One region of the Actinotalea fermentans genome, then DNA from elsewhere that is predicted to be linked to it. Evidence: riboswitches for the same ligand, from Rfam matches in the RefSeq annotation. Region 1 holds a riboswitch; each other region holds the start of a gene.
What was found. Region 1 has a riboswitch for cyclic di-GMP ahead of AFE02nite_RS08530 (hypothetical protein). Riboswitches for the same ligand answer to the same signal wherever they lie in the genome.
Positions count from the first base shown of each region.

Region 2: linked by a shared signal. The riboswitch ahead of AFE02nite_RS07910 (DUF7793 family protein) and the one ahead of AFE02nite_RS08530 (hypothetical protein) in region 1 are both predicted to bind cyclic di-GMP.
Region 3: linked by a shared signal. The riboswitch ahead of AFE02nite_RS00410 (BldC family transcriptional regulator) and the one ahead of AFE02nite_RS08530 (hypothetical protein) in region 1 are both predicted to bind cyclic di-GMP.

Region 1 covers NZ_BJYK01000004.1:265,380-270,924, reverse strand. The annotation lists gene AFE02nite_RS08545 (hypothetical protein) at 12-461, shown strand; gene AFE02nite_RS08540 (hypothetical protein) at 458-1,549, shown strand; gene AFE02nite_RS08535 (SGNH/GDSL hydrolase family protein) at 1,580-2,482, opposite strand; cyclic di-GMP riboswitch class I at 2,585-2,659, shown strand; gene AFE02nite_RS08530 (hypothetical protein) at 2,851-3,279, shown strand; gene AFE02nite_RS08525 (uracil-DNA glycosylase) at 3,283-4,014, opposite strand; gene AFE02nite_RS08520 (DUF3263 domain-containing protein) at 4,174-4,470, shown strand; gene AFE02nite_RS08515 (LytR C-terminal domain-containing protein) at 4,501-5,109, shown strand; gene groL (chaperonin GroEL) at 5,342-5,545, shown strand, end outside.
Region 2 covers NZ_BJYK01000004.1:134,659-140,203, forward strand. The annotation lists gene AFE02nite_RS07890 (ABC-F family ATP-binding cassette domain-containing protein) at 1-580, shown strand, start outside; gene AFE02nite_RS07895 (hypothetical protein) at 638-997, opposite strand; gene AFE02nite_RS07900 (sensor domain-containing phosphodiesterase) at 1,131-2,471, shown strand; gene AFE02nite_RS07905 (GGDEF domain-containing protein) at 2,452-3,192, opposite strand; gene AFE02nite_RS07910 (DUF7793 family protein) at 3,264-3,644, opposite strand; cyclic di-GMP riboswitch class I at 3,715-3,789, opposite strand; gene AFE02nite_RS07915 (cellulase family glycosylhydrolase) at 3,896-5,545, opposite strand, start outside.
Region 3 covers NZ_BJYK01000001.1:87,730-93,274, forward strand. The annotation lists gene AFE02nite_RS00395 (Hsp20/alpha crystallin family protein) at 50-520, shown strand; gene AFE02nite_RS00400 (MalY/PatB family protein) at 534-1,718, opposite strand; gene AFE02nite_RS00405 (SRPBCC family protein) at 1,850-2,299, opposite strand; cyclic di-GMP riboswitch class I at 2,519-2,593, shown strand; gene AFE02nite_RS00410 (BldC family transcriptional regulator) at 2,613-2,843, shown strand; gene AFE02nite_RS00415 (NPCBM/NEW2 domain-containing protein) at 3,169-5,545, shown strand, end outside.

The DNA.
Region 1 (5,545 bases):
AAGGAGGCCCCGTGACGCGCAGTCCGCGCCACCCGGCGGGCCTTCGTGCTGCCTGGCGCAGCCTCGGGACGACCACTCCCCGCCCCCGCCGACTCGCGGCCGTCGCGGTCGCGGCGGTGGCGACGCTCGGCCTGGGGGCGGCCTCCGCGGCGAGCCTCGGCGTCGTGAGCACGTCGCTCGCCGCCGGCTCGGCCGCCGTGACGTCGTGCCAGAACCAGGCGCCGGTGACCGCCGCCCTGGTCAGCCAGCCGACCGGCTCCGGCTTCACCACCACGGCCGTCGACCTCAGCGGCATCAACCCCAACTGCGTCGGCCAGCAGTACCGGCTCAGCGTCATCGGTGCCTCCGGCCCGATCGTGGAGGTCACGGGCCAGGTGCCCTCGACCGCGTTCAGGACCGGCTCGTTCCCGGCCGTGGGCACGCGGTCGATCGTCCGCGTCGACGTGGTGATGCACTCGTGAGGAACGCGCTCCGGGCGGGCATCGTCCTCGCCGTCTCGACGGTCGTGGCGGCGACGGCCGTCGTCGTCGGCAACGCCGCCCAGCTCCAGGTGAACGGCGGGCAGATCTCGGTCGCGTCCGCGACGAACCCGTGTGCCGGGCAGACGCTCGCCGTGACCACCGATGCCGTCGCTGGCACGGCTACCTGGATCGAGGTGACGACGCCGGCCACCTGGCCGTCGGCGTGCGTCGGCAAGCGGATCGACCTGATGGTCCTCGACGGGGCACAGGTGCGGACCGCGAGCATCGCCTCCGCACCGGTCGCGGGCACCGTGACGCCGCTCGATCTCAGCGGCTCCTTCACGCCGCCGTCGACCGGCAACCCCGTCTCGGCCGTCGTCGCGGGGTGGTCAATCGCCACCACGTGGACCTACTCGCCCCAGCCGCCGGTGACCGGTCCGATCACCCCGGGGACCCCGGAGACGGATCTTCGCTCGGTGACGTGGACGTCCGTGGTCGTCGGTCAGCAGTTCTGCGTGGACGTCACCGTCTCGACGACGAACCAGACGTCCCAGAAGGACTGGGCCGTCGACCTGAACATCGGTCAGCGGCCGTTCAACGGGGCAACCTCGGGCTACCAGATCCAGGGTGCCGACGCCCAGAAGGTCGCGTTCGCCGCGAACCCTGATGCGGGCAAGGTCACGATCGTCGGGACCGGCAACTACAAGAAGCTGCGCAGCACCGACCCCGCGCTGTCGTTCACCGTCTGCCACTACAGCACGCCGGCCCCGCAGTACGACCCGGCGCTCACCTACACGGTGATCCAGGGGCCCGTCACGGGGAACCCGTGGAACGCCTGCGTCACGACGTCGGTGTCGGTGACGGGGACGCCGCTCTTCTACGCCGGCTGGCGCGCGGACGTCGAGATGTCCGCAGCCGTCGCCCTCGCGAACACGCCTCCGAACACGTATCAACGCGTGTACGCGAGTGGAGGGGCCTACACCCTCCAGCAGCTTCCGGGGAACGTCTGGCGTGTCAGCGGAAGCCACTGGGGCAACTACGGCATCCGCGACGGGCAGGGCATCACCTTCACGCTCTGCGCGGAGTGATCGTCCGCGCGCCTGCCCCGCCGCCCGTGCTCAGCCGACGGGCTCCAGCGTCGGTCGCTTGGGCGCCCTCGCATCGCCGGACGAGCGTCCGTGCAGGCGTCGCGCGAGCCACGGTGACGCGTGCGTGCGCAGCCACGCGGCGTCGGCGCGCACGCGCGCGGCCCGCGGGAGCGGGGGCAGGGGCGCGAGCGGGTCGTCCCAGCGCTCGTCGTCGGGCGGCAGGCCGAGCGCGACGAGCGCGGCCTGCGCGACCCGGCGGTGGCCGTCCGTCGTGAGGTGGATCCGGTCGTCGGCCCACATGCGCCAGTCGTGCAGCGAACGCATGCCCCACATGTCCAGGACGTGGGCGCCGTGCCGGTTGGCGATGGTCCAGACGTGGGCGTTGAAGACCGCCGTCCGGCCGCGCGTGCGGCGGATCACCGGGCTGTGCACCGTGTCGAACCCGGTCGCCAGGAGCACGTCCACGCCTGCGGCGCGCAGACCGGCGACCGCGCCCTCCAGCATCGCCGCCAGGGCGTCGGGGTCGACGCCTGGGCGCAGGATGTCGTTGCCGCCGCCGACGAGGCTGACCAGGTCGGGCCCGAGCTCGACGGCAGCCGGCACCTGCTCGCGCACGATCGGGCCCAGGAGCCGGCCCCGGACGGCCAGGTTCGCGTAGCGGAACGGCTCGTCGTCGCGGCCGTCCCCGGCGCCGCCATCGGCCGCGGACCGCTCGGCGAGGTGCGCGGCGAGCAGGTCGGCCCAGCCCCGGCAGGGGACCTCCACGAGCGCGCCGACGTCGCCGGCCGACGCGCGGACGGCCGGGTCGACGCCGTCCGGCACGTCCCACAGGCCCTCGGTGAACGAGTCCCCGAGCGCGACGTAGCGACGCCACCGTGGTGTCCCCCGACCCGTCGGCGTCCCGTGTGAGGCGGCCGTGCGGGTGAAATCCACCCCGGCAGTCTGCCCCTTTGAGCACGAGGCGGGCCAATCCGGACACGGCGTCCGGGTGAAGGGCCTGGACGCGACGGCCCCGGACGGTCATCCTGAACAGGTCAGCGATAACGGCAAACCCACCGCGAGGTGGGGACGCAAAGCCACGGGACTCACGTAGTCAGCCGGGCTACCGAACGACAGGGTTCCGATGAACGCCAACTGGCAGTGGACCAGCCCCCCGGCAAGGCGCCCCTCGCGGCATGCCTTCGCCGGCTTCCACAACACACCTTAGGCCCCACGGGGCACTCGCCTGCGTGCGCGCAGGTGGCACCGGACAGGAGGTCCGGAGCACAGGTGCAGAAGCCAGGAAGCAATCTCAGGAACCCATGGAGGGGTACCGGATGAACACCCGAGCAGCACGAAAGGTCGCAGCGGTTGCGCTGGTCGGCCTTGCTGCGTTCGGCGTGCGGACCGCGTCCGCGGCCGGCGCCGCTGGGGATCCGCTCGAGATCCTCGTGGGTGGTAGCGAGAACGAGCAGTGCAGCTCGTCCTCGGTGTCAGTGGACTACGACGTGGCCTACGACGCCACACTGATGGGATACGGCGTCACCGCCGCCCTGCTGTCGGGGCTGGATGCGCGGTGCGAGGGATGGGACGTCACTGTCTCCCTCAACGGGCCCGGGGGGGCCACGCTCGCCGAGATGACCACGGTGGTGGCTGGGGAACAGGTTCGCGTCGAGGTGCCGGCGACCTCGCCGGTGTCAGCCGAGCACGTGGCCGGAGTGGCCGTCGTGCTCAGCGGTGCGGAGGCATAGCCCTCACTCGTGGCCGGCGGTGGGACGTGGGGACGGACCGCCGCCGGCCGTTGGGGGAGCCTGACGGCACCAGTCGACGGGGCCCGCGCCCTGGTCGGCCAGCAGCGCGTTGACGCGCGAGAACGGCCGTGAGCCGAAGAAGCCGCGGTCGGCGGACATCGGGCTGGGGTGTGCGCTCGCGACGACGGGCACGCCCCGCAGCGCCGGGGCGACCTGCTGCGCGTCCCGCCCCCACAGCACGGCGACCAACGGGCCGCCGCGCTCGACCAGCGCCGCCACGGCGCGGTCGGTGATCTCCTGCCAGCCCAGGTTCCGGTGCGAACCGGGGTTCCCCTCGCCCACGGTGAGCACCCTGTTGAGCAGCAGCACGCCCTGCTCGGCCCACCCCGTGAGGTCACCGGTCGGCCCAGGGTTCCCGCCGACGTCGTCGGTCAGCTCGCGGTAGATGTTCTGCAGCGAGCGGGGGAGCGGGCGCACGTGCGGTGCGACGGAGAACGAGAGCCCCACCGGGTGTCCCGGCGTCGGGTAGGGGTCCTGCCCGATGACGAGCACGCGCACCTCCGCGAGGGGGCGGGCGAAGGCGCGCAGGACGGCGTCGGGCGCGGGCAGGTAGCGGCGGCCGGCAGCCACCTCGGCCCGTAGCGCGTCGCCGATGGCGCGCAGCCGCGGCTCGACGGGCGCGAGAGCGCGGGCCCAGTCCGGTGCGACGAGCTGGTCGAGCGGGAGCCTGGGCACGTCGGGAGAGTAGCGCCGGCGCCCGGGACGACACGCGCGCTAATGACACGCGTGTCATTAGCCGACTACCATGGGGACACCCGAACGTCACGCAGCACACGCCAGCACGCGACCGGCACCACGCCCCCTCAGGGCGCCGCCGGCGGTAACGGAGGACCGATGGACAGCCCGCTCGCCGCACTCGCCCCCGTGGTCTCGCCCGCGGCCGGGCTGTCGGAGCGGGACCAGCAGATCATCGGCTTCGAGCGGCAGTGGTGGAAGTACGCGGGCGCCAAGGAGCAGGCGATCCGCGAGCTGTTCGGGATGTCGGCGACGCGGTACTACCAGGTGCTCAACGCCCTCATCGACTCGCCGGCCGCCCTGGCGTACGACCCCATGCTCATCAAGCGTCTGCGGCGGATGCGCACGTCCCGTCAGCGAGCCCGTACCGCGCGGCGGCTCGGGATCGACGCCTGACCCCGTTTCCCGCACGCTAGCCTGTCGGGCGTGAAGCCGGGCTCCTATCCGTATCCCCCCGACGAGTTCGACGCCGCTGCACGAGCGGGTGGTCCTCGGGGTGTCCACCGGGCTCCGCGGTCGCGCTGGAGCCGGTGGTGGCCGTTCCTCGTCGTGCTCGTCGTCTTCCCCGCGCTCGCGTACGCCGCGGTGACCGTGCTGTCCGACTGGGACGGCCTGTCGAGCAGTGACAGCGGCACCGAGGCTCAGCCGCCCGCCGACGACGAGCCCGCGGACGACCCCACGCAGGCGGAGGAGACCCCCGCCGCGACGCCCACCGAGACGGCCACTCCTGAGCCGCCCCCGCCGCCGCCGCTCGACCAGGCGCGGCCGGTGGACGTCTTCAACGCGACGAACCGCTCGGGGCTGGCCGGCAACGCGTCCGACCGGCTCGAGGCCGCAGGGTTCACCGACGTCTCGGCGCTGAACTGGGACGGTGACGACCCGGCCGCCTCGGTCGTCTACTACGCCACGGCCAACGACATCACGACGGCGCAGCTCGTCGCCCAGACCCTCGGGATCGCCCAGGTCGTGGAGTCCGCGACGGACGCGCCGGAGGGCATCGTCGTCGTCCTCGCCACGGACTACCAGGCCACCTGAGGCCCCTCGCCGCCGGCTGCAGCCGTCGTCCTCCCCGGGAGGGCGGCGGCTGCTTGCACTCTCGGGGTCCGAGTGCCAATAATCGCCTTAGCACTCTCGATGCGAGAGTGACAACGCACGACCGGCCGACGGTGAGGTCCGGAGCGCGGCGGGACCTGACCGCCGCCGCCCTGGTCCGTCCGTCGCGGGCACCTCGGCCGACTCATCCGCCACAACCGGAGGATCCATCCGAATGGCCAAGATCATCGCCTTCGACGAGGAGGCCCGTCGCGGTATGGAGCGGGGCATGAACGCCCTCGCCGATGCCGTCAAGGTCACGCTCGGCCCCAAGGGCCGCAACGTCGTCCTGGAGAAGAAGTGGGGCGCCCCCACCATCACGAACGACGGCGTCTCGATCGCCAAGGAGATCGAGCTCGAGGACCCGCTCGAGAAGATC
Region 2 (5,545 bases), 130 kb from region 1:
GGTCGTGCGGCGCGGCGGCTTCACGCTGGGCCCGGTGGACCTGCAGCTCGACTGGCAGGACCGCGTCGCGGTGACCGGCCCGAACGGCGCGGGCAAGTCCACGCTGCTCGCCCTCCTGCTGGGCCGGGTGGCGCCGTCGGCGGGGAGCGCGTCGCTGGGCTCGGGGGTCCTCATCGGCGAGGTGGACCAGGCGCGCGCCGCGTTCGAGGGCGACGAGCCGGTCGCCGCCGCGTTCGGGCTGCAGGTGCCCGACTGGCCGACGGCGGACGTGCGCACCCTGCTCGCCAAGTTCGGCCTGGGCGCGCACCAGGTGGGGCGACCGGCCTCGTCGTTGTCTCCTGGCGAGCGTACCCGGGCGGCGCTCGCGCTGCTGCAGGCGCGCGGGGTGAACCTGCTGGTCCTGGACGAGCCGACGAACCACCTCGACCTGCCGGCGATCGAGCAGCTCGAGGCGGCGCTGGAGTCCTTCGACGGCACGATCCTGCTGGTCACGCACGACCGCCGGATGCTGGAGACCGTGCGCCTCACCCGCCGGTGGCACGTCGAGGGCGGGCGAGTCGCGGAGGTCGAGCCCGGCTGACGCCGGTCGCGCCCGACCGGGCCTGACGGGCCCCGACGGGCCCTGACGCAGCCGGGGTCAGGACGACGCGCCGGAGACCTCGTCCAGTCGCTCGAGCAAGCGGTCCGCCGCGCTCTCGATCGCGTCGTGCCCGTTCTGGGCCGCGCGTTGCTTGGCGTGGATGAGCGCCGCGCGGTTCACGCGCCGGAAGTCCCCGTAGGGGAAGGCGTAGCGGCCCTTGGTGTCCTCCGACGCCTCGGGGTCGACGGCCAGGTGCCACGCGCCGAACCCGTCGTAGCCGTCCCGCTCGACGACGCGGTTCTCCTCGTCGGCGCTCGGGGCCGCCTCGGACCACTCGGTCGTGGTGTCGTACGTGCCGTCGTCGATCAGGCGGCGGGCCTGACGGACGGCCGCATCGTTCACGGAGTAGGTGGGCATGTCCTCGACGGTAGGCGCGATCCGCCGGCGCGCATCCCGAGCGCTAGGTTCGGACGGCTCATCCCGGTCGGCCCATGGCCGATCGGAACGGTGCGACACCCCGCCGCCCGCGTCTTGCCAGAAGGAATCGCCTGTGCCCAGAGCCCACGTGTCGGCGCCCGGCGTCGTCCCGGCGCCGGCCCGGCCGAGGGACGACGCGCCGTGCGCCGACCCGCGGGACGCCGAGGAGGCGGCCGTCGTCACCCTGGGTGCCGATGCCCTCCGGAGCGTCCTGCAGCCGGTGGTCGACCTGCGCACGGGCGAGGCGGTCGCGCACGAGGCTCTCCTGCGGGGCCCCGCGGGTACGCCCTTCGAGTCCCCGCTCGCGCTCATCGCGGCCGCGCGCGAGGCCGGCCGCTCGGCCGAGCTCGACGTCGCCGCTCTGCGCCGGCACCTGACGCACGCGGGCTCGAGCCTCGCCGGGCCGGAACCGCTGCTCTTCGTGAACCTCGAGCCGACCACGCTGTCGGTGGCCCTCGACGAGGTGCTCGGGGTGCTGGCGTCCCGGCCGGACGGGCTGCGCCTGGTCGTGGAGTTCACCGAGCGCGCCCTCGCCACCGATCCCGCGGCGATCATCGACGCCGCCGAGCGCATCCGCGAGACGGGCTGCGCCGTCGCGCTGGACGACGTCGGGGCGGAGCCCGCCTCGCTCGCCTTCGTGCCCCTGCTGCGGCCCGAGGTGGTCAAGCTGGACCTCCGGCTGCTGCGGACCGTCGACGACCCGGCGACGATCACCGTCGCCCACGCGGTCCGCGCCTACGCCGAGGAGTTCGGGCGCGACGTCGTCGCGGAAGGCGTCGAGACCGCCGGGGACCGCACCCGCGCGGTCGTGCTCGGCGCGACGCTGGGCCAGGGCTGGCTGTGGGGGCGACCGGACCCCGCCCCGCGCCCCGCCGACGGCCGCGCACTGCGGGTCCGTGCGTCGCTGCCCCGCCTCGGCCGGGCGCCACGCACGCCGTTCGAGCTGCTGCGCCCGGACGAGACGCAGGCCGGCCCGAAGGAGCTGCTGCTGTCGGTCTCGCGCGGGCTCGAGCTCGCCGCGGTCCAGTCGCGGGTCCCCCCGGTGCTGCTCAGCGCGTTCCAGGACGTGCGCAACTTCGGCCGCCCGACGGCGCGGCGGTACTCGACCCTCGCCCGTGACCTGCCGCTCGTGGGCGTGCTGGGACACGGCATGGCGGGCACGCCGTCCCCGGGGGTCCGTGGCGCGTCGATCGCGCCCGACGACGACCTCGCGCGCGAGTGGACCGTCGTCGTGCTGGGGGCCCACGAGGCGATCGCGCTGATCGCGCGCATCCGGCCCGACGGTGCGCCGGGTGGGCCCGCCGCGGAGAGCGGTTCCGGCGTGTGGTTCGACTTCGCCGTGACGCACGACCGGGCCCGCGTCACCGAGGCCGCGCTGCTGCTGCTCGAGCGGCTCAGCGTCCGGGCCAGGTGACCCGGTCGGCGGGGCCGACCTGGCCGTGGCGGTCCCTGCCGTAGAGCACACACAGGCCCTGGCCCCGGCGCTTCGCGTCGTACATCGCGGCGTCGGCTGCGGCGACCATCGCGTCGACGGTCGGCAGGCCGTCGAGTGCCACGGCGACGCCGACGCTGGCCGTGATCGTGTAGCTGTGCCCGTCGAGCTCGTAGGGCGCCCGGAGCGTCTCGGAGATGCGGTGCGCGACGGCGAGCGCCGCCTCGGCGGTCGCGACGTCGTCGAGCAGGACGAGGAACTCGTCCCCGCCCACGCGCGCGGCGGTGTCGCCCGCCCGCAGGGCCGCGCTGATGCGGTCGGCGACCGTGACGAGGAGCTCGTCGCCCGCGGCGTGGCCGTAGGTGTCGTTGACCCGCTTGAAGTCGTCGAGGTCGAGGAAGAGCACGGCGAAGCCGGCGGAGCGGTTGCTCGCCAGGTGCATGCGGTGGTCCAGGCGGTCCCAGAACGCCGCGCGGTTGGACAGCCCCGTGAGGTCGTCGTGCAGGGCCCGGTGACGGAGCTCCCGCGTGGCGGCCGCGAGCTCGGCGGTGCGATCGGCGACGCGGCGCTCGACCTCCTCGAACGACGCCGCGAGCTCCTCGCCGAGCGAGTTCACGCCGGCGGCGACCGCGTCGACGATGTCGCCGTCCGGGCCGACGGTCGCGCGCGCGTCGAACCTCAGCGCCGCGAGCTCCTGGATCACGCTGACGACCTCTTCGAGTCGGCGCTCCAGGTCCGGAGGGCTCGCAGGGCCTCCAGGCTCCTGCGGCGGAGTCACCCCAGGTACCCCGTGAGCCAGGCGACCGCGGCGTCCTCGTCGTCGAAGAGCCGGGTCGGCGCCTTGGGCCGGTTCACGTTCATGAAGAAGTTGCCCATCATCCGGCTGAGCGGGTTCCCGACGACGATGCCGACGGCGGTCACCACCTCGTGGCGCCGGATGAACTCCAGGCGCCCGGCGCGGTCCTGCGGGCCGGCCTGCCGGACGTCGACCATGAGCGGGGCGGGGCGACCACCCGTGACCTCGGTCATCGCCTCGATCGTCGCGACGGCGTCCTCCAGGCCCGAGGGGACGGGCGGGGACCAGACGAGGCGGACGACGCCGTCGGGCGGCAGCCACATCCGGAACTTGGGGTGCGTGACCTCCGGGCGGCTCATCGCGAGCCCCCGGGCACCAAGGAGGTGCTCTCGTGACTCGCGGGCACGATGGTCACAGGTCCATCCCTTGTTCGGCGGCCCGGCTGACCTCGAGGGCCCCGTGGCTTTGCGTCCCCGCCTCGCGGCGGGTTTGCCTTGTCGTCGCTCACCTTCCTTATCGGCTCACGAGGGCGCCGTGATGAGGAAATGCCGGGCCCGACGGGGCGCCGACCGGGCTGTCGACGCCCCGCCGGGGGGACCGGCGGCAGCGCTCAGCCGCAGGCCACGCCTCCCAGGGCGACCGCGCTCGGCGCCGGTGACGACGGGCCGTTCGCGACGAAGCCGACCGTGACGGACGCGCCCGGGGCCAACGACGGCGACCACGCCGGCGCGGAGACCGTCACCGTGCGGCCGGACTGCGCGAAGGTGCCGTTCCAGCCGTTGCCGATCGTGACGCCGTCGGGCACCGAGAAGCTCAGCGTCCATGGTGAGACGGCGGCCCCGCCGTCGTTGGTCACGGTCACCGCGCCCTGGTAGCCGCCGGGCCACGCGTTCGCGATCGTGACGTCGGCACTGCAGGTCCCGACGGGGTCGGGCTCGCCCGGGTCGCCGGGGTCGCCCGGGTCCCCGGGGTCGCCGGGGTCGCCGGGGTCACCGGGGTCGTACGGCCGGGGCTGCGGCGGCACGAGGGAGTCGGCCAGGATCGCGTACTTGCGCTGGTTCACGGTCTGCCAGTCGTCGCCGACGATGCCGCCGGTGTCGCCGGAGTTCGGGTTCCACGACCAGTACGTGAACGACGTGCCCTTGGTGTCCATGTAGTCCATGAGCGCGGCGAGCCACTGGGCGTCCTGCGGGTCGGCGAGCGTGCTGCCGAACTCCCCCACGAGAACGGGGGCGATGTCGTCGGTCTGCAGGTAGCCCCAGAAGTGCTCCCACACGTCCGGCAGGTTCGCCGGGAAGTCGGGGTTGCGGGACGTGTCGAACCACGGCTGGCGGTCGTAGACGGACAGGCCGTAGTCGTGCGCGGAGTAGACCAGCCGGTTCGCGTGCTGCAGGCGCACCGGGTCTTCGCGCGCCCCGGCGAGGTTCCCGCCCCACCAGGTGCAGCCCATCGGGTCGTCCGGGATGTCGTCCCACGAGTTGGCGGTACCGCCCGACAGGCAGCTCACGCCTTCGACGACGATCAGCCAGTCGGGGTTGACCTGGTGAATGGCGTTGCCGATCCGCTCGGCGGCGAGCCGCCAGTCGCGGGCGGGGTCGCCGCAGCCCCAGCAGGCGCCGGTCGCTGCGGGATCGGTGCCCTCGGCGTGCGGCTCGTTGAACAGGTCCGCACCGACCACCGTCGGGTTGTCCGCGTAGCGCTCGGCGAGCAGCTGCCAGTCGGCGATCATGCTGGCCTCGGACACCGTGGGGGTGTACCAGAGGGGCGTCTGGCCGGCGGCGGACGGGCGGTGACGGTCGAGGATGACGCGCATGCCCAGGTCGCCGGCCTGCGCGATGACCTTGTCGAGGATCTCGAGCGGGCTCAGGCCCAGCAGGTCGGGGTTCACCGAGCTGTTGATGCTGGTCGCCTGGGCCCCCGGCCGCAGCGCGTCGCCCGCGAACGGGACGCGCAGCGTGTTGAAGCCGAGCTCGGCCATGTGGGCGAGCTGGTCCCGCCACGGCACGGCGGACCACAGGCCGTGGAAGGTCTTGTTGTCCGTCTCCATGCCGAACCAGTTGATGCCGGTGAGCCGGACCTCGGCGCCGGTGGCGTCGAGGATGCGGGCGCCGTCGGTGTGCAGGTACCCGGTCCCCGTGCCGACGGCGGCCGCGGCCGCGACGGGTGCGGCGGGCGCCGCGCCGGCCGTGCCGATGGCGCTGGCCATCGGACCGGCCGCGAGCGTCCCGGCGAGGAGCGCCAGCCCGGTGATCGCCCCGGC
Region 3 (5,545 bases), on a different contig from region 1:
CACGCGACGTCCCGGACGGTCCGGGACGCATCCGGAGGAGGTGGTGAGCGTGGCTACGCGCTTCGACCCGTTCGCCGAGACGGCTCGGTGGATGGACCAGATGATGGGCGCGGTGCGCGAGTCGTCGGCCCTGAACGCGGCGGCGATGCCCGTCGATCTCTACCGTGCCGGCGACCACTACGTGCTGCACGTCGACCTTCCGGGCGCCGACCCGGGCAGCGTGGACGTGAACGTGGAGGACCGCACCCTGACGATCCGCGCCGAGCGGACCGCCCGCACCGAGACCGACCTGCAGTGGCTGGCGCGGGAGCGCCCCACGGGCACCTACGTCCGTCAGCTCACGCTCGGTCGCGGCCTGGCGCTGGACCGCATCACGGCCAGCTACGCCGACGGCGTGCTCACGCTGACCATCCCGGTCGCCGAGGAGGCCAAGCCACGGCGCATCGAGGTGCGGCGCGCGCACGAGGCCACCGCGATCCATGCGGGCGACCAGCCCCGCGCGGAGGTCTCCGGCAGCTGACGCCGGGCGTCGCTCACCGGTCGAGGCAGGCGGCGATGCGCCGTCCTGCCTCGACCACGAGCGGGCGCGGCATCGCGAGGTTCACCCGGACGTGCCCGGCGCCCGCCTCGCCGCACAGGGCGCCGTCGGTCAGCGCGACGCCCGTCGTGCGCCGCAGCCAGGTGCCCAGCGGCTCGGCCCCCGGACCGGCGCCCGTGGGGAGGGCCGCGAGGGCCTCGCGCAGGTCGAGCCAGGCGAGATAGGTCCCCTCGGGCATCCGGTACCCGATGCGCGGGTCGACGGCGAGGCCCTCGGCCAGGGCATGGCGGTTGCCGTCGAGGTAGCTGAGCGTGTCGGCGAGCCACGCGCGACCATGCGTGTAGGCGGCCGTGTTGGCCACCGCGCCGACGGTCGACGCGCCCTCGGTGAGCAGGTCGTCGTGCCGGCGCCACGTCTCGAGGTCGGCGTCGTTGGTGAGCACGACCTGCGCGCACTTCAGGCCGGGGATGTTCCAGGCCTTCGACGCGGACACCCCGGTGACGGTGTGCGCGGCGGTCGCGGGCGAGACCGAGGCGTAGGGGACGTGCCGGCCCGACCCGTGCACCAGTGGGGCGTGGATCTCGTCGGCGAACACCCGGCCGCCGTGCCGTTCGACCACCTCGGCGAGGGCCTCGAGCTCGGCCCGCTCGGCGACGCGGCCCGTCGGGTTCTGGGGGTTGACCAGCACGAAGAGGTGCCCGCCGGCCCGGAACGCGGCGTCGACGGCGTCGAGGTCGAGGGTCGGGCGGCCGACGGCGTCGCGCGCCATCGGGACCTGGATCACCTCGCGGCCCCAGACCGCAGGGGCGGTGACGAACGGCATGTACGCCGGCGTCGGCAGGATGACCGGCGAGCCGGGGCGGGAGAAGAGGTCGATCGCCAGGCGCAGGCCCTCGGTCACGTGACCGACGGGGCGCACCCGCGCAGGGTCGAGGTGCCAGTCGTAGGCGTGCCCGGCCCAGGAGGCGAAGGCCTCGCCGAGCGCGGCGCGCACGGCCGGGGGCAGGTAGCCGAGCAGGCCGCGGCCGACGGCGTCGTGCACCGCCTCGAGGACCACGGGGGCGACGCCGAGGTCAGACTCGGCCACCCAGGCGGCGATGTCCGCCGGCATCCCGGTCCACTTGAGGCTGCCGCGTGCGCGCAGGGCGTCGGGGTCGAGGAGGTCACGAGGGTCGCTCATGGGCGCACCGTATCGGTCGCGCACGGAGCGGTCGGAGCCCTGGGTCCCAGGGACACCGGAGGCGCCCCCGGCCGGGTGGCCGAAGGCGCCTCGGACGGCCGTCGTGGCCCTCGGGTGGCCGGTGTGCCGGGTCAGTGCACCTCGCCGCGCCAGGCGCCGGTCTCGGTGCCGCGGGACTCGATGAACTCCTTGAAGCGACCCAGGTCCCGCTTGACCTGCATGTCGTCCGCGCCGACGAGCGCACCCGCCTTCTCGGTGAGGGACTCGGTCTCCCAGTCGATCTGCACCATGACGCGCGTGGTGTCGGGGGAGAGGCGGTGGAACGTCACGACGCCCCCGTGGGTCTTGCCGTCGACGCTGCGCCAAGCGACGCGCTCCTCGGGGATCTGCTCGGTGATCGCGGCGTCGAACTCCCGCTCCACGCCGCCGACGGTGGTGCGCCAGTGGGTCATCTCGTCGGTGAGCTGGTGGACCTCCTCGACGCCGCTCATGAACTCGGGGAAGGTCTCGAACTGCGTCCACTGGTTGTAGGCCGTGGCCACCGGGACGTTGACGTCGATGGACTGCTCGACGGTCGGCATGTCAGCCACCTCCGCGTGAGAGATTGACGATCGGTCGCTGTCCACGCTAGGTGTGGGGAGGCGGACCCGCCCGTCGAGCGGGGTCGCCGGTGGGCGTTGTCCCCGGCTCGGCCGGGGTTACTCCGCACGGGTGAGCGGGTTGTGCCAAACGGGTGATCTTTCGCCACGCCGGGGTTCGATCCTTGGTCAATGTCCGGTTTTGTGGCACCCTGTCCATGTCAGCGAAAAGGGCAAACCCACCGCGAGGTGGGGACGCAAAGCCACGGGACCCTCGAGGTCGGCCGGGCGAACCGAACGACAAAGGAGAGCGCACATGTCGCCTCAGACCCCAGCCAAGGCGAACCGCACCGAGACGCCTGGCGCACTGCTCACCCCCTCCGAGGTGGCGAGCATGTTCCGTGTGGACCCCAAGACCGTGACCCGCTGGGCCAAGGCCGGCAAGCTCTCGGCCATCCGCACGCTCGGCGGTCACCGTCGCTACAGCGAGGCGGAGGTCCGGAGCCTGCTCACCGGCATCCCCGCCCCGCGCGACACGGACTTCTGATCGGGACCGACGTCTGATCCCCCTTCCGCGCACGCGGTAACAGCGGCCGCACGCGCGGACCTGCACCTCCACGAGCCCCCCTGGTGACCCCCGGGGGGCTCGTGCGTTGTCCGGGCGGCGGGCGCGAGCGAGCCGGCTTTCCGCACGGTGACCCACCGCCGCATCGGGAAGGGCGAGGGGTTGACTCTGTGCGAATCTGTGCGAAAGTGGCGCCGTACCCCGTTAGTCACGGTCGATTATGTGCGAATCGCGCGCTGTCGGGCCGCGTACGGGGTACCGGGGCGGGCGACGACGCCCCCTCGCAGGCCTGAGTCGAAGGGGACCCATGACGCCACGACCACGCTCCGCGCGCCTGACGGCGCCGATGCGACGCCTCGCCCCCGCCCTCACGGTGCTCCTGACCCTCGGAGCGCTCGTGCCGGCCGCAGCGGCGGTCGCCCAACCGCCGGGCGGTGCGGCGAGCTGGCCCGTCAACGGCCCGGGACAGATCCGTGCCCGGCTCGTCCTCGAGGAGGGTGACCTCTCGCTCGAGGTCCGCCGCCGCAGCTCGGAGGTGATGACCGTCGAACAGCTCGGCCTCGTGACGGACCGCGCCGACCTCAGCACCGGCCTGCGCGTCGAGGGGCGGACGACCCGCCCGGTCGACGAGACCTACTCCATGATCGCCGGGAAGGCCCAGGAGCGGCGGTACCGCGCGACGGAGTCGGTCTTCGACCTGTCGACGGAGGACGGCGCGCAGCTCGAGCTGCGCGTCCGCGTGTCCGCCGACGGCGTGGCCTACCGGTACGTGCTGCCCGAGGACGCCCGGCACGTCGTGCGCCAGGAGACCGGGCGCTGGGTGTTCGCGGCGGACGGGACCGCCTGGAACCAGACCGGGTACCAGCCGAACTACGAGGCTGACTGGACGGAGCGGAGCATCGCCGGGAACGTCGCCGGTGACCTCGCGTTCCCGGCCCTCTTCCAGACGGGCGACACCTACACCCTGCTGACCGAGGCGGCCGTCGACGGTCGGTACGCCGGTTCGCACCTGGTCCACGAGGCGGGCTCGCTCGCCTACGGCCTCGGGCTCTACGGCGGTGAGCCGGTCACGCACGACGGCCCGCTCGAGACCCCGTGGCGCGTCGCCGTCGTCGGCGGGCTGGACACGGTCGTCGAGTCGACGCTCGTCGACGACCTCGCCGACCCGAGCCGCCTGGCCGACACGAGCTGGATCGAGCCGGGGGTGTCGAGCTGGAGCTGGATGACCGACTGGGGCAGCCCGCGCGACGAAGCCCGGCAGCGCGACTTCGTGGACCTGTCGGCACGCAACGGGTGGGAGTACGTCCTGCTCGACGAGGGGTGGAGCGCCGACTGGGTGCCGAGGGTCACCCGCTACGCGAACGCGCGCGGCGTCGACACGATCGTCTGGTTCCACAGCCGCGACCTGTGGACGCAGGAGCAGCGCGACCACTGGCTGCCGCTCGTCAAGGAGTGGGGGGTCGCCGGGATCAAGGTCGACTTCATGGACTCCGACAGCCAGGCGACGCACCAGTGGTACGACGACGTCCTGGCCGACACGGCGCGCCACGAGCTGATGATCAACTTCCACGGCTCGACGCTCCCGCACGGGCTGCAGCGCACGTGGCCGCACATCATGAGCTACGAGGCCGTCCGCGGCGCCGAGAACGGCATCTCGTCCGCGCGCTCCCTCACCGTTCCGTTCGCGCGCGGCGTCGTCGGCTCGATGGACTGGACGCCGGTGACGTTCTCCCGCGGGAACGGGAACTCGTCTAAGGCGCACGAGCTCGCGATGAGCGTCGTCTACGAGTCGGCCTGGCAGCACATGTCCGACAAGCCGGAGAGCTACGCGGCGGAGCCGATCGCCGAGGAGTTCCTGCAGAACCTGCCGACCGTCTGGGACGAGACCCAGCTGGTCTCGGGCGAGCCCGGCGAGCACGTCGTGCTGGCGCGCAGGTCGGGTGACACCTGGTTCGTCGGGGCGATGCGCGCCGGTGCGCCGGCGTCGCTCGAGATCCCGTTGGCCGTGCTGGCCGACGGGCCGTGGATCGTGCACACGATCAGCGACGCCGGCGGCGACGGGTCCGTGCTCGCGGGTGACGTGGCGACCCTGACGTCCCGTGACGTGGTCCGCGTCACGACGGCGAGCAACGGGGGAGCGGTGGTCGTCGCCTGCCCGGCGACCCCGGGCCGGACCTCGTGCTGGACGCCCGTGGAGCCCACGGCGACGCTGGACGTGACGGTCACGCCGACGGCGGCGGAGCTCGAGGTGGGCGACGTCGTCGAGGTCAGCGCCCGGGCGGTCGTCACCTCCGGGAGCGGCACGGACGTGGTCTTCGGGCCGCGCGTGCCGGCCGGGTGGACGCTCGACGGCGCGCCCGTCACCCGCGACGCCATCGCCACGGGCGACGTGCTCGAGGGCGCGTGGCGGCTGACGGTCGGCCCGGAGGCCGTGCGCGGTGACGTCGAGGTCGCCGTCGGGGCGGCGTTCACGTCCGGCGGGCGCGACGTCTTCGCCGCGGAGGGGATCGACGTCTTCGTGGCGCCCGACGCGCCGACCGGGGCAGCCTGGCTGTCGGACCTGCCGTGGCTCGAGGACGCGTCGGGGTGGGCCAGCAACAGGCGTGACGCGGCGAACGCCGGCACGCCCCTGACCATCCGCGGCACCGTCTTCGACAAGGGCATCGGCACCCACGCCCCGAGCA